2 regions of the Synechococcus sp. LA31 genome follow, and region 2 is predicted to be linked to the other one. Evidence: riboswitches for the same ligand, from Rfam matches in the RefSeq annotation. Region 2 holds a riboswitch; the other holds the start of a gene.
What was found. A riboswitch is a leader RNA that binds a small molecule or an ion and turns the genes downstream of it on or off. The one in region 2 is predicted to bind cobalamin.

Region 1: it holds a riboswitch for cobalamin, as region 2 does, so the genes downstream of both, KJJ24_RS03960 (HupE/UreJ family protein) here and KJJ24_RS00750 (HupE/UreJ family protein) in region 2, are expected to answer to the same signal.

Annotation. Positions count from the first base shown of each region.
Region 1 covers NZ_CP075523.1:735,129-742,681, reverse strand. Annotated here, with positions in the region: gene cobW (cobalamin biosynthesis protein CobW) at 1-796, opposite strand, end outside; gene KJJ24_RS03960 (HupE/UreJ family protein) at 798-1,388, opposite strand; cobalamin riboswitch at 1,412-1,566, opposite strand; gene KJJ24_RS03955 (pentapeptide repeat-containing protein) at 1,585-2,064, opposite strand; gene upp (uracil phosphoribosyltransferase) at 2,166-2,819, shown strand; gene KJJ24_RS03945 (hypothetical protein) at 2,843-3,139, shown strand; gene ilvD (dihydroxy-acid dehydratase) at 3,182-4,870, shown strand; gene KJJ24_RS03935 (hypothetical protein) at 4,854-5,294, opposite strand; gene KJJ24_RS03930 (CIA30 family protein) at 5,308-5,859, opposite strand; gene pgl (6-phosphogluconolactonase) at 5,859-6,584, opposite strand; gene gndA (NADP-dependent phosphogluconate dehydrogenase) at 6,599-7,553, opposite strand, start outside.
Region 2 covers NZ_CP075523.1:151,714-159,266, forward strand. Annotated here, with positions in the region: gene larC (nickel pincer cofactor biosynthesis protein LarC) at 1-1,158, shown strand, start outside; gene KJJ24_RS00735 (lysylphosphatidylglycerol synthase domain-containing protein) at 1,155-2,117, shown strand; gene KJJ24_RS00740 (Fur family transcriptional regulator) at 2,140-2,622, shown strand; gene KJJ24_RS00745 (hypothetical protein) at 2,602-2,748, opposite strand; gene KJJ24_RS00750 (HupE/UreJ family protein) at 2,814-3,389, opposite strand; cobalamin riboswitch at 3,423-3,589, opposite strand; gene KJJ24_RS00755 (GTP-binding protein) at 3,590-4,741, opposite strand; gene KJJ24_RS00760 (iron uptake porin) at 4,781-6,028, opposite strand; gene KJJ24_RS00765 (amino acid ABC transporter ATP-binding protein) at 6,073-6,828, opposite strand; gene KJJ24_RS00770 (ABC transporter permease subunit) at 6,827-7,553, shown strand, end outside.

The DNA.
Region 1 (7,553 bases), 580 kb from region 2:
ATTGCATCGCCACATGGCTGTGGTCGTGGTGGTCGTGGTCGTGGTCGTGGTCGTGGTCGTGGTCGTGGTCGTGATGATGGTGGTCAAGCTCCGCCGGCTCGCTGCGCTCAAGGCCCAGCAGCAGAGCCGCTGGCACCTCACCGCGTTGCATCGGAATCACCGAAACCCCCGAGCGGACCAGGGAGCTGAGGCGCTCGCGAAGCCCATCGATCTGCACCGGCTCAAGCACATCAGCGCGGCTGAGCAACACCAGATCCGCCGCCTCCAGCTGATCCTTAAAGAGCTCTTCGATGTCGCTGAGGTGATCAAGATTGGGATCAGCCTGGCGCTGGGCCTCCAGGGCTGCCGGATCACCCACCACGCTGCCAGCGGCCAGGGCTTCGCCATCCACCACGGTCACCACCCCGCTCACGCGGGTACGGGTGCGAATCTCGGGCCAGCCAAAGGCCTGCACCAAAGGAACCGGCAGAGCAAGTCCGCTGGTTTCCACCACGATGCCGTCAAGTTGATCAGCCCGCTCCAGCAGGGTTTGCATGGTGGGCAGAAATTCATCCTGCACGGTGCAGCAGAGGCAGCCGTTGGCCAGTTCCACGACGCGGCCCTCAAGCTCCTCCTCGGGACAGAACCCGCAGCTGCGAATTAGGTCGCCATCGATGCCGACCTCGCCGAACTCGTTAACAAGCACCGCCAGGCGCAGCCCGCTGTTGCGCAACAGCTCACGCAACAGGGTGGATTTACCAGCACCAAGAAAACCGGTCACCACGGTGACCGGCAGGCGTTGAGTGGATGCGTTCATCTCAGCCGACCAACGCGGTCCAGCTGAAGGCGGCGCCAAGGCCAATCAGACCACCGGCCAACAACGTGCGAGTGCTTGCCGTGATGCGGTCAACGGATTGCCGCAGGCCCCAAAGCGCCAACAGCAGCAGTGCGCCTTGGCTTAGCAGCAGCCCGAGCAAATACGTGGCAACCGGGGTGCTTTCCCAGCCGATGACAGTACTGCTGAGCACATAGCCATGCAGCGCAAAGGCTGGCACCAGAAACATGGTGGGTAGTCGCCCGGCCACCACAAGACCTTCGACCACCAGCGTGAGTGATACCAGCAGTTCCGCCCCAGGCAGCCCTGGCAACGCAAGCCCGAGGGCCGTACCCGCCAAGCCCACCGCCAACAGGCTGATCATCCATCGGCCGGAGCGCTGCACTCCCACTAGGGCGAGGGCGATCAGAAAAATCAGATGATCCGGGCCCAGCAGTGGGTGGGCTAACCCGCTCATCAATCCGGTAAGGGCACTTGGCTCGAGATGCATGATCTGCATCGGATGGTGCGCCAGGGCGGGAGAGGCCAGCAGGAGAGCCAAACCGGCACCGGCCGGGATGAGGCGTTGAAACATGGGTTGTACTGGTCCGCGCCAGATTGTGAAGGTGATCAAGCGGCGGGCGTTCTGACTGCGGACGAAACCAGAAGGTTCGAACCGTTCACAGCTGCGGGACAGCGCCGGATTCACACCGAACTTTCCCCGTTACCTCTTCGGGCTGACCCCCCGAAGAACCGATGCGCTCAATGTAGTGGGTGTCGACGCGCTGGGATCAACGGCAATTGAGGCTGTCGCGCGTTGCCACTCCGGTGCTCGCGTTGGTGCCACTGGCACGGCCGCAGAGGGCCTTCTGCTGGGGGAGGTCGAGCACAGCGTCAGTGAAATCGGCCCCATCGATGGCGGCACCGGTGAACTTGCTGTTCATCAACATGGCGTTGCGCAGCACCGCATCGGTGAGATCAGCCTGATCAAAACGCGTTGCGAAGGCCACGGCATCTTCGAGGTTGGCCGCGTGCAAGTTGGCTCCCTCAAGGTTGGTCGTGTTGAACACTGCACCGCGTAGATCCGTGTCGCTGAGGTCGAACCCTTCAAGGTTGGCCTTGAGAAATTCTTGCTGCTGCAGGTTGCGGCCGTGCATGTCGGGCTGCAGATCCTGAACGCTGCGCTGCCCGCGCAGTTCAGGCGCTGTGATCGCTGCAGCGCTTTGACTCCACAGCACCAAGGGCAGCACCAAGGCCAGTGCCACCCGCATCAACGGCCGCAGAGCGGCAGCCAGGGTGCGGAGGAACGGCAACACGACAGCACTACGTTGGGGCGCTCAAGTTATTGCAGGCAGCTGCCGCTGCGCGACCGATGAGCAAGTCCCTGCGCGTGGTGGTACCGCCACATCCCCTGATCGGCCACTGGCTCACCCTGCTGCGAGACCGGGAAACACCCCAGGCTCTGTTCAACACCGCCATGGCGGAACTGGGGCGCTGGCTCACCTACGAAGCCCTGCGCGACTGGATTCCGTATCAAAGGGTGCAGGTGCAGACACCGTTGGCGGCCACGGAAGGCACGGTTGTGGATGGGTCTGTACCAATGCTCGCCATTCCGCATCTGCGCTCCGGCCTGGCCCTTTGGGAGGGAGCCAGACCAGTGGTTCCCAGTGCCGCCGTGGCCCATATCGGCCTCAACCAGGGCAGTTGTTGGTTCAACGGCCTGCCGGACGAGATTCCGGAGCGGGCCGGTGTGCTTGTGTTCACGCCGCAAGTGGCAAGCGGCACGAACTTGCTTCAACTACTCGAGCAGCTGGAGCAGCTGGGCGTGAGTGGCATGCGGCTGCGGGTGATCACGGCCCTCGCCGCCAGCCCGGGGCTCAAGCGCCTCGGCGAGCGTTACGACGACCTCACGCTCTACACCGGATGCATCGATGCCGAGCTCGATACGGAGCAGCGGATCTTGCCGGGGTTTGGTGACGCCGAACAACGGCTCTATGGCCTTGGCCAGATGAACTTCGTAGGCTGAGAGCATCACGAAGCAGCAGCGCGATGGCCAACCGAGACGGTGGTTCCAGCTCCCTGGGAACCCTGCTGGCCGGGGCTCTGATCGGTGCGGCTGGCCTGGGCTGGTGGCTCTTGTCAGAGGCCGAGCGGCGGCGGGAGCAGCACCGCACCAACCGCAGCCTGCGCATTAATCGCCTCTCCTGGAACGAAGACGATCCGATCGGCTCAGGCGCCTCGGCTCGGTCGGTGCCCGACACCGAGCTCCAAGACAAGGTGCATGAGCTGAACCAGGCCATCGAGGAGGTGCGCCGGCAACTCGAGAGCCTGAGCACCCAGAGCTAAACCGGCTGCTCGGTAAGTTGCTGCTATCACTGTGCAGCAGCCATGCTCCGCTCCGCCGCGATCACCCAGGGCATCCAGCGCTCCCCCAACCGCGCCATGCTTCGGGCGGTGGGCTTCGGCGATGGCGACTTCAGCAAGCCAATCATCGGCATCGCCAACGGCTACAGCACGATCACACCCTGCAACCTGGGCCTGAACGATCTGGCCCGCCGCGCCGAGGAGGCCGCCCATACGGCGGGCGCGATGCCGCAGATGTTCGGCACCATCACGGTGAGCGATGGCATCTCGATGGGCACCGAGGGGATGAAGTACTCCCTGGTGAGCCGTGAGGTGATCGCCGACTCCATCGAAACCGCCGTAAACGGCCAGAGCATGGATGCGCTGCTGGCCATCGGCGGCTGCGACAAGAACATGCCCGGCGCCATGCTCGCCATGGCCCGCATGAACATCCCCTCGATCTTTGTGTACGGGGGCACGATCAAGCCAGGCAAGCTCGGCGCCTGCGATCTCACCGTGGTGAGCGCCTTTGAGGCGGTGGGTCAGTACAGCGGCGGCCGCATCGATGAGCAGGAGCTCACTGCGATCGAAAAGAATGCCTGCCCGGGTGCTGGCAGCTGCGGTGGCATGTTCACCGCCAACACGATGAGTGCGGCGTTCGAAACCATGGGCCTGAGCCTGCCCTACAGCTCCACCATGGCGGCTGAAGATCCCGAGAAGGCTGATAGTGCCGCCCGCAGTGCGGAGGTGCTGGCTGAGGCGATCAAGGCCAACATTCTTCCTCGCGACCTGATGACGCGCGAGGCGTTTGAAAACGCCATCAGCGTGATCATGGCCGTGGGCGGCTCCACCAACTCGGTGCTGCACCTCCTCGCCGTGGCCCGCACCGCCAACGTGGCTCTCTCGATTGACGACTTCGAAGAGATCCGCCAGCGGGTGCCCGTGATCTGCGACCTCAAGCCCAGTGGCCGCTACGTGACCGTGGATCTCCACCAGGCCGGTGGCATCCCCCAGGTGATGAAACTCCTCCTCGATGCCGGCCTGCTCCACGGCGAGTGCAAAACCATCGAAGGCAAGACCCTCAAGCAGGTGCTCGCCGATGTGCCCTCTGTTCCGCCCGCTGGGCAGGACGTAATCCGCCCCCTGAGCAATCCGCTCTATGCCAAAGGCCACCTGGCGATCCTCAAGGGCAACCTGGCTGAAGAGGGCGCTGTGGCCAAGATCAGCGGTGTGAAAAACCCCGTGATCACCGGCCCGGCGCGCGTGTTCGAGAGCGAGGAAACCTGCCTGGCCGCCATCCTCGACAAGCAAATCAACCCTGGCGATGTGGTGGTGGTGCGCCAGGAGGGGCCCGTTGGCGGCCCCGGTATGCGTGAAATGCTCAGCCCCACCGCCGCCATCGTGGGCCAGGGCCTACTGGATTCCGTGGCGCTGATCACCGATGGCCGCTTCTCCGGTGGTTCCTTCGGCCTGGTGGTGGGTCATGTGGCACCGGAGGCCGCCGTGGGCGGCACCATCGGTTTGGTGCAGGAGGGCGACAGCATCACGGTGGATGCCAATCAGCTGCTAATCCAGCTCAACGTGAGCAAGGAGGAGCTTTCCCAACGCCGCGCAGCCTGGACCAAGCCCGAACCCCGCTACCGCACCGGTGTGCTCGGTAAATACGCCCGCCTGGTGAGCTCCAGCAGCAAGGGTGCGGTGACCGATCAGGTTGAGCTCACGGCCAACCGCTAACTTCTCCAGAACCACCAGCCAGCGAGGCTCGAATCCGTCGGCAGAAGGCTTCCAGTGGTGCGCCATCGGCTGGACGATCGCAGCGCTCTCCACTGGCTGGATCCATCCAAACCGCATGGCTGCCGTGCCACAACATCGGAGCTTGTTCATCGCTCAATCGACTGAGCATCAAGTTGAGATCGTCTCCACTGCGGTAGATCTCCAGTTCTAGATCGCTCTCCACAACGCGCTGACCTGAGCTGTCGCGGGCCTCAATCAATACCACGCAATCGCTGCCCTCGCTGAGAGTGGCGGGGGTCTCTCCGCTGAAGCGCAGTGCATGGAGATGGGGCTTCATGCAGAGATCGGCAGCTTTGGCGAGATCCACCAGAAACGCATCCAAGGGATCACAGGGTTCACCGGCTCTCATCACGGAGACATCCATCAACCGAGTGCTCTCAAACCACCGCGTGAATCGATCGGATCAGCAGCTCGAGCTCGCCTGGCCGGAAGCCAGGGTTGCGGCCACCCATGTCGCCGAATTTGGAATGCAGGATCTGCAGCCGGATTACACCAGATGGATCAAAGCGCACCGGCAGCCCCACCGGTGTGGCACGAACGCTGGGCGTGAGCCGATTGAACGGGATCACCACGGTGGAGGTGCCACCCGGCCGCGTTGAGAACTCAGCCACCCAGCGAAGACCACCAGGAATCAACTCCGTTAGCCCAGCCACGCCATCGCGGCACGCCAACGCCAGTTTGTAGCGCCGACCATCGCCATCGAGCTCCAATTCCAGAGCGCCATAGGCCGACAGATCCAGGGGTGGATCAAACACAGGCGAACGGCAGCTCACAAAGCCTCCGCCTTCCGGCTCTACGAACGCCTGCATCAGCAGTCCGCCAGAGCCGGCTTGCACCGACCCCTGGCTACGGCCTCCCATGATCGTGTCATTGAGGGCCTGCCAGCCGGCGAAGCCATCGCCACTGGCGATGAGCAGTGGAGCGAGCATCAGAGTCCTTGGGCTGCTTCGGTGTCCGCTAGCACCAACACGGGTGCCTGCGGTTGCACCAGCTTGGCGGGTGTGCGCTGCGGTTGCTCCCCTGGATCCAGTAGGCGCTGCAGCGCCTGTCGCTTGGCAGCCCCACTCACCAGGAAAATCACCTGCCGGGCGGCGCTCAACACCGGTGCTGTGAGGCTGATGCGCTCCAGACCCTTGCCAGCACCAATCGTGACCAGGCGAGTGCGCTCTTCGGTGGCGGGGGTGCCCGGGAATAACGAGGCCGTATGGCCATCGTCACCGAGACCGAGCAACATCACATCGAACATGGGTGGATCGCCGGGGCAGAGCCCGCGCACGTACCGCTCAAACGCATCCACCGACGCCGCTGGGTTCTCCAACTCGGTTGGCACAGGGTGAAAACACGCATCCGCGCCAGGGCCACCGGGGGCCATGAGTGTGTCCCGCAGCATCCGGGCATTGCTGGCGGGGTCGGTGGGAGGCACCCAGCGCTCATCACCGAGCACAACATCCACCCGGTTCCAGGGAAGATGCTCCTGGTTGAGCACCCGATAGGCAGCTGCCGGAGTGGTGCCGCCTGAAAGGGCCAAATGGGCTCGATCCCGCTGATCGAGTGCCAGGTCAAGCAATGAGGCGATGCGCTCGGCGCACACCCGTGCCAGCTGGCTGGCATCGCTGGCCACCTCGAGCGTGTAGCTGGTTGGAGATGGGGTCATCCGAATGCCCCCACTCACATCCACTCGGTGTGGAAACCGCCGGGCTGATCCACGCGCTCATAAGTGTGGGAGCCGAAGCAATCGCGCATCGCCTGCACCAGATTCTGGGGCAACCGACCGGTGAAGTAGCTGTCGATGTAATCGAGGGAGCTGCTCAGACACGGCACGGGAATGCCCGCCTGAGCGGCACCGGCCACCACTTGGCGCAACCCGGCGATGCGGCGTTGGATCTGATCGGCGAACCAGGGGTCCACCATCAGATTGGCAAGATCAGACTTAGCCGTGTAGGCGTTCTGGATGCGCTGCAACAGGCGGGCGCGAATGATGCAGCCCCCTTTCCAGATCTGGCCAATGGCCGACATGTCGAGGTTGTAGTTGTGCAGCTTGGAGGCCTCCTGCAACAGCGCCATGCCCTGGGCATAGCTGGCGATGCAGGCAAGCACGCAGGCATCCATCAGCGGTGCCATCGCGTCGGATGGGCTCCCCAGGTCGATGGCACGCGAGGCGGGCGGCGGCAACAACGCTTCGGAGGCCAAGCGTTCAGCCCGCATCGAGCTCACCACCCGGGCATTCAGGGCCGCGTAGATCGTGGGCACGGACACTCCCATCTCCAGCGCGCTGACCACGGTCCACAGGCCGGTGCCCTTCTGGCCCGCCGCATCCACGATCTTCTCCACCAGATCAGAACCATCGGCTGGATCCTTGGTGCGCAAACAGATCTCGGTGATCTCCACCAGGAACGACGACAGCTCCTCGGTGTCGTTCCACTGCTTCAGCACATCGGCCATCGCTTCACCGTTCATGCCGGCGCTGCGCTTCATCAGGTCATAGGCCTCGGCCAGGATCTGCTCGATCCCGTATTCAATGCCGTTGTGCACGGTCTTCACAAAGTGACCGGCACCGCCAGGGCCGATGTAGGTCACGCAGGGGCCATCGTCGACCTGGGCGGCCATCTTGCGCACCAGGCTT
Region 2 (7,553 bases):
GGCAACATGTTGTTGGCGGCCCTGCTGGATCTCGGGCTGCCTGAGGCGGTGGTGGCTCAACCACTGGCGGCCCTGGGCTTGGGCGAGGCCTATCGCCTGGAATGCCGGGAGACCCGGAGCTGTGGCCTGCGGGGCATGCAGCTGGAGGTGGCACTGACCGAACCTTCTCCGCCCCACCGGCACTGGGGCGAGCTGCGCCAGCAGATCGCAGCAGCGCCTTTGGAGCCGGCGCTGCAACAGCGCGTGCTGGAGGTGTTTGCCCTGTTGGCTGACGCCGAAGCGGCGGTGCATGGTTGTGCGGCCGAGGCGGTGCATTTCCACGAGGTGGGTGCCGTTGATGCGCTGGTGGACGTGGTGGGTGTGTGTGCGGGCTTCCAGCATTTCGGCGTGAAGCAGCTGGTGTGCACGCCGCCACCTGCAGGCCATGGCCGTGTACGCACCGCCCATGGCCTGCTCCCTTTGCCGGCACCAGCGGTGCTGGAGCTCGCCAGGCGCCGGCAGGTTCCGCTCGCCGCCAGCGACGACTTCCCCGCCGCGGAACTCACCACGCCAACGGGCATGGCGCTGATGGCGGTGCTGGCGGATCGTTTCGGCCAGGCTCCAGCACTGCGTCCAGGGGCGGTGGGTGTTGGCCTTGGCACCCGTCAGTTGGATCGCCCCAATCTGCTGCGGTTGGTGCTGGCTGATCCGCTTCAGTCTGGCCAGGGAGAGCTGCAGGAAACGCTGTTGCAGCAGCAGGCCCAGCTGGATGATTGCAGCGCTGAAGATCTGGCGTTGTTGATGGAGGCCCTGCGTAACGCCGGTGCCCTGGAGGTGTTTCACCAGCCCCTGCTGATGAAGAAAGGGCGCCCTGGACATCTGGTGACCGTGCTGGCCCAGCCGGATCAGGGCACAGCCCTACGCTCCGTTTGGTGGCACTACGGCAGCAGCATCGGGGTGCGGGAGCAGCTGCAGCAGCGGCTGAGCCTGCCGCGCGAGATCCTCTCGATCGAGACCCCCTGGGGCGTTGTGCGCGTCAAGCGCTCGCGGCGGCCGGATGGCAGCTGGCTGTGCAAGCCGGAGGCCGATGATCTGGCAGCCATGGCTGCCCGCCATCAGCTGCCGGTGGAGCGGCTGCGGCGTGCTGTGCTGGCCCTGGTGGAGGAGCCCCTGCCATGAAGCGCTTGCCTGCTCTGCCTGGTGGGGCGAAGCTTTGGGTCTCGCTGGTCAGTGGTGGCTTTGTGTTGGCGGCCTTGCTGGGCCATGGCCGGCAGCTGCTGCAATTGAGCCTTGATGGCCAGGGTTGGTGCTGGCTGCTCTTGGGGGTGGGGCTCAGTCTGCTCAGCCTGGTGGCCAATGCCTGTGCCTGGGGCTTCTGTCTGCGCTGGCTGGGGCAGCAGCCCCGCTGGATCGCTCTGATCGCACTTTTTCTCAGTTCCAACCTGCGCAAATACCTTCCTGGTGGGGTGTGGCATCTGGTGGCGCGGCTGCGGGCCCTCAAGGCCGATCCGGGGCCGGAAGCACCCGTTGCGCTTCAGCCCCTGAGCACCCCACAGGCACTGGTGGCGGTGCTGCTCGATCCACTGCTGGCAGCGGTTGCGGCGCTCGCTCTGGTCCCCCTAGGGGGCTGGCAGTCGGGGCTGGCTCTGGGCTGTCTGCTGCCTCTGCTGCTGTTGCTGCCACGCTGGCTGAATCCGCTGATGCAGCGCTTGGAGCAGCAGCGGGCCCAGCAGTTGGCCCAGCGCGGGCTCTTGGACGGTGAGCTCGATGCCTTGCCGCCGGCGCTGCCGGGATACCCCTGGCCGCCTCTGCTGGCTGAGCTGGGGTTTGTGTTGCTGCGCTTCGCTGGATTTGCCTGTTGCGTGCAGGCCTTTGATTTGTCGTTTGCCCTTGGCTGGGGCAGCTGGCTGGCGGGCTTTGCTCTGGCCTGGACCGCGGGGCTGGTGGTGCCGGGAGCGCCTGGAGGTCTTGGTGTGTTCGAGGCGGTGCTGCTGCTCCGTCTGGCCTTTGCGGTCCCCGAAGCGCCTCTGTTGGCGGTGGTGATCAGCTACCGGCTTGTGAGCACGCTTGCCGATCTGATCGGGGCTATCAGCGCCCGTGCGGACGTGGCATCGGTTCGCAACAGCCGTTACTGTTGAGAAGAGCGCCACGTCTGCCTGCATGCCTGCCGTACCGGCGCCCGATCTGCCAGCGGAAGCGTTGCGCAGCAGCCTGCATGGCCGCGGCCAGAGGCTCACGCCCCAGCGTCAGCGGGTTCTGTCGTTGTTTGAGCGGTTGGGCGAAGGCACCCACCTCAGCGCCGAGGAGGTGCACCAGAGGCTCCTGCGCGCCGAGGAGCGTGTATCGCTAGCTACCGTATATCGCACCCTGCGGCTGTTGAGCTCCATGGAGCTACTGCGGGAGCTGGAGCTGCCCGAAGGCGGTCGCCGCTTTGAGCTGGCCAGCGATGACGATCATCGCGATCATCACCACCTGGTATGTGTGCGCTGCGGACACACCGAGGAATTTGAAAGCCAAGCCGTACTCATGGCTGGCGAGCAGGCGGCCGGTGACCACGGCTTTCGTCTGCTGGAGTGTGTTCTCAATGTGAGGGCGCTATGCCCGAGTTGTGCCGCAGCTGAATCAGCGCTGATGCCGAGCTGATCGCACTGGCACCAGCACCGGCTGCATCAGACCGCCACCACCGTTGTCGTCATCAGAGCCGGCAGCCAACCAAGCGATCACTCCAGCCAAGGTGAACACGGCGGAGAGCAGAATCAGATCGGCCAAAGCGCTGGACGCGATTGGGATCACGCTAGCGGGATTGTCCAGCGCTGGTGTTGCAATGGCTGCCGTTACAGCGGCGCGAGGGCCAGAACACCACCGAGCAGAGCAAGCGCACCGGCTGCCCACTGGCTCTGGCGCTGATTGAACTGGCGGCCTGCCAGGAAGCTCAGCCCGATCACCAGCGAGGCGGTGAGCAGCGCTCCCAGCCACCAACCGGCGGTGCCACTGGCTTCTTGACCGTGAAGCATGGCGTGAACGGCCACAGCCGCACCCATCACGCCCCCGAGCACGGGCAGCGGTCGCATCAGGTTGCGGCTCAGGAGCAGTGCTGCACCCAGGCCACTCACAGCCAGGGCTGCTAGCACTTCGGCGCCGGGCAGATGACCGCCAAAGCTGCCGAACACGCTTCCCAGGAGTGCTCCGCCAAGGGCGACGCCCAACAGCAAAGACCCGAACTGGGCAGCGGCAAAGCCCACGCCCACCAACAGCAACAGGTGATCAATGCCCAGCAGGGGATGCAGGGCCCCACCCAAAACGCCGGCATCGGCGTTGCCGTGGGCGCCGGCAGGAAGGGTTGAAAGCAGGCTGAGGCCAAAGCCTGCGGCGCTGCTGAGCAGTAGGGAGCGAGTCAGCTTGGAGGTCATGGGCAGTGCCGGTCCGCGCCGGTGCTGATAAGGAAACGAGAGGCAAAGAGCGGCGAGCGTTCTGACTGAGGGGTCTGCCCTACCGGCAGGCCCCATCACAGCTGCGGGACAGTGCCGGAATAACAGCCAGGGCTGCTCACCGGACTTTCCTCGTTGCCATCCCGGGCTGAATCCGGAAAACCGCTCTTTGCAGTATGGCCTCAGACGAAGCCCTTGCCTGCATCCTTGGCCACGCAGGCTTGGAGCTGCTTGCGCAGCAGGGCATGGTCGAGGTTCTTGCCGATCAGCACCAGCTGGTTCTTGCGCTCAGCGGCTGAGCTCCAGTCGCTGTCGTCGATGGAGAAGCGCTTGCCGGCCAGGTGGAACACGTGGCGTTTGTCGCTTTCGTTAAACCAGAGGATGCCCTTGGCACGGAATACGCCGGCCGGCAGCTGGTTGTCGAGGAAATTCTGGAATTTGCGCAGGGCGAAGGGGCCTTCGCTGCTGAATGACAGCGAGGTGAATCCTTCGATTGCCAGGTGATCGGGATGGTTGTGGCTGTGATCGTGCGCGTGGCTGTGGCTGTGGCTGTGGCCGTGGCTGTGGCTGTGGCCGTGATCGTGGCTGTGATCGTGGTGGTCATGGCTGTGGCCGTGCTCATGCTCATGCACGCAATGGCCGTGGTCGTGATCGCAGTCGTCATGGTTCTGCTTGGCGACCACTTTGTCGCTTTCAAACAGGCCCACGCTCAGCAGCAGCGGCAGGCTCACATCACCCTTCACCGAATGCAGGATGCGGGCATCGGTCTTGATCTCTCGCAGACGGCTTTCCACCTCCGCCAAGCGCTCCTCTCCCACCAGGTCGCACTTGTTGAGCAGCAGGATGTCGCCATACACCACCTGGGCGCGGGCCACCTCACCATCGAGGATCTCGTCGCTGAAGTTCTCGGCGTCAATCAAGGTGATGATTGAATCGAGCCTGGTGGTATCGCGTAGATCACTACCGAGGAAGGTCATGGCCACCGGCAGGGGATCGGCCAATCCAGTGGTCTCCACCACCAGATAATCCACCCGTTCGGGCCGATCGAGGATGCGATACACCGCATCGAGCAGCTCGCCGTTGATCGAGCAACAGATGCAGCCGTTGCTCAGCTCCACCATGTCGTCGCCGGTGGCGATGATCAGGTCATTGTCGATGCCGATCTCCCCAAATTCGTTCACCAGAACGGCCGTTTTCACCCCCTGCTGGTTGCTGAGGATGTGATTCAGCAGCGTGGTTTTGCCGGCGCCCAGGAAGCCGGTGAGGATTGTGACGGGTAGGGGAGCGGTGGTGGCGACGCTCTTGGTCGCAGGGGAAGTCGCGCTGGCGGTCACGTGCGGGCAGGTGTGATGGCGATGGGGAGAGTCTGATCCCTAAAAGGAGAAGCTGGTTTTCACGAGGCCCCCCAATTGCGCGAAGCTCTGGCCAGAGGGTGTGTCAGCCCCCAGTGGGCGACTCAGATAGAACAGCCCCGGAGTGATGCTCACGTTGTCGCTGATCTGGTAGCGATACCACCACTCCCAGATCAGATTCCCATCGTTCGGGGGGGCACCGCTGGTGAGGCTGGTGGCAAAGGTGGGCTCCCCAACGGCCATGCCAAGGATGTTGCCCGGCAAGAAGGCGTCATCCCACTGCAGGCCCACGCTCCACGATTGACTGACGCTGACAAGCGCGGGGTTGCTTGCCTTGGCGCTGTACGTCGTCTGGTTGATCCCCCAGCCGGCACTGATCGACGGCGCCCAGCCACGTTGTGTTGGCTGCCAGTAAGCGCTGACGCCGAAAGCGTCGGTGCTGCCGCTGCGGCTGAGGCTGGTGATGGTGAAGGTGGTGCCGTAAGGAACTGCACGTCTGTCGTTCTCCAGGTGGGAGTAGATCGCTGCGATGCCCCAGCCCGGCGCCTGATAGCCGATCTGAACGCTGGTAGCACCTCCTGAATCAGACGTGGAGGCAAAGTTGGAAGCTCCATTGGCAGCCACGTAATTAGCGCTGATCGCCAGCCCCTGGCGCTGCCACCAGACCCCTGCCCCAGCACCGAGAGTCATGTTGTTGGCCCCGATGGCACCGGCAAACGACATCAGATCGAGGATGCTTTCAGTCGGGTAGAGACTGGGGGTGATCGCCAACATGTTGTCTTGTTCAACCCGGCCACCCAAGGTGAATGTGAAATCACCGATAGGAACTTGGTAGAAGATCCGGTTGATCGCTAGTCGGTTGGGGCCAGACTGCTCTTGAAAGGCAACTTCTAGTTGCGAAAGGGTGCTTGGTCCGGCACCGGAAAAGCTGTTATTTAGCTTCTCAAAGTTTCCGGATCTCAATCGTATGTGGAGTAGGTCGCGCCCTGTGAAGCTGGTATCTAGAATGAGTTTGACGTCGTAATTGAAGGTGGTAGCTCCAAACGATTGCTTGCTTGTATTAACTAGTCTCTTCGCGCTTCCTTGAAAGTGATTACTGCCAGTTACAAAGCTCGAGTTGATGGTGAGGGTGGTGGTGGGTGAGAAGCGCAACGCATCCAGTGCTTGGATGCGTTGTTCAAGCTCAGTGTGCTCGTCTTCAGCTTTTGCGGGGGCCGTGCTGATGCTGAGACCGATCAGCAGGGCAAAAAGGCTTCGAATACGTGGCACGATCGTATGGTTTGTGTGTTATCCGGCTAGTTCTGTAGCGCTAGCTATTGACGGCTCAGAAAGGATTTCAGACGCTCGCTGCGGGGGGTTGTGAAGACATCGGCGGGCTTGCCTTCTTCTTCGATCAGGCCGTTATTAAAGAACAGCACATGATTGGAAACCTCACGGGCGAATCGCATTTCATGGGTCACGACCAACATTGTCATCCCGGTTTCCGCAAGCAGCCGCATGACTTGCAGCACCTCAACGACCAGCTCGGGGTCGAGAGCACTTGTGGGCTCATCAAACAACATCACCGCGGGGTTCATGCACAGGCTGCGGGCAATTGCCACGCGCTGTTTCTGTCCACCCGACAGCTGAGCGGGATAGGCGGCGCTGCGATGGCCCAGGCCGACTTGCTCGAGGTGGTGCCGTGCGCGCTGTTCGCATTCGGCTAGAGATAGTTGCAGCACCTGGCGCGGCGCGAGCACCAGGTTTTCCAGAACGGTGAGATGGGGAAAGAGATTGAATTGCTGAAACACCATGCCAACGTTCACGCGGAGTTGGCGCAGGTTTTGCCAGTGCATGGCCGTGCCTGGAACGGCCTGCCCCATGACCTCCAGGCTGCCCTGCTCAAAGCTTTCCAGCCGGTTGAGGCAGCGCAGAAACGTGCTTTTGCCGCAGCCGGATGGTCCGATGATCGACACCACATCGCCGGCATGAACGGTGGCACTCACTCCGCGCAGCACGCTGATATCGCCATAGCTTTTGTGCAGATCACGGCACTGCAGCACAGGGGCGGAGGTTGATGTGCTGATCATGGGAGCTCTGGGAGGACGCCTCGGTATGGCCCATCCGCTTCGGCGCAGTCTGCATGAACACATCCGCAGGTGGCGTGGCTGGGTTCTGGCCTTGGTGGCGATGGTGGCGGTGGTGCTGCCGGCTGGCAGTGGTGGCGCCTCAGGCGCTCCATGGCGGGTTGGAACCGATCCCACGTTCCCACCTTTTGAGTATCGCAATGCTCAAAACGGCGCGATCTCTGGTTTCGATATTGACCTGATGCAGGCGATCGGTGAGGAAACCGGTCATCCAATCCGATGGGTGCCGCTGCCCTTCGATGGCTTGATTCCCGCTCTGCAGGCTCGCAGTGTGGATGCGGCCATCAGTGCGATGACCATCACGGCTCAGCGCTCGCGTGCGATTGATTTCAGTCGTCCGTATTTCAAGGCAGGCCAGGCGATTGTTGTGCGGGATAACGGCCCTGCCTACGAACAGTTGGCGCAATTACAAGGCCGCCGCATTGCCGTGCAGATCGGCACCACCGGCGCCTTGGAGGCCAGCCAAGTGCCTGGCGCCAAGGTGAGCAGTTTTGATTCCACGCCTCTGGCCCTGCAGGAGTTAGCCAATGGCAATGCCGATGCTGTGGTGAGTGATGTGCCTGCGATTCTCTATGCCATTGACCAGGCCAAGCTCACGGGCCTGCGCATCTCAGGGGAGCATCTCAGCACCGAGTTTTATGGGATTGCGTTGCCCATGAACTCGCCAA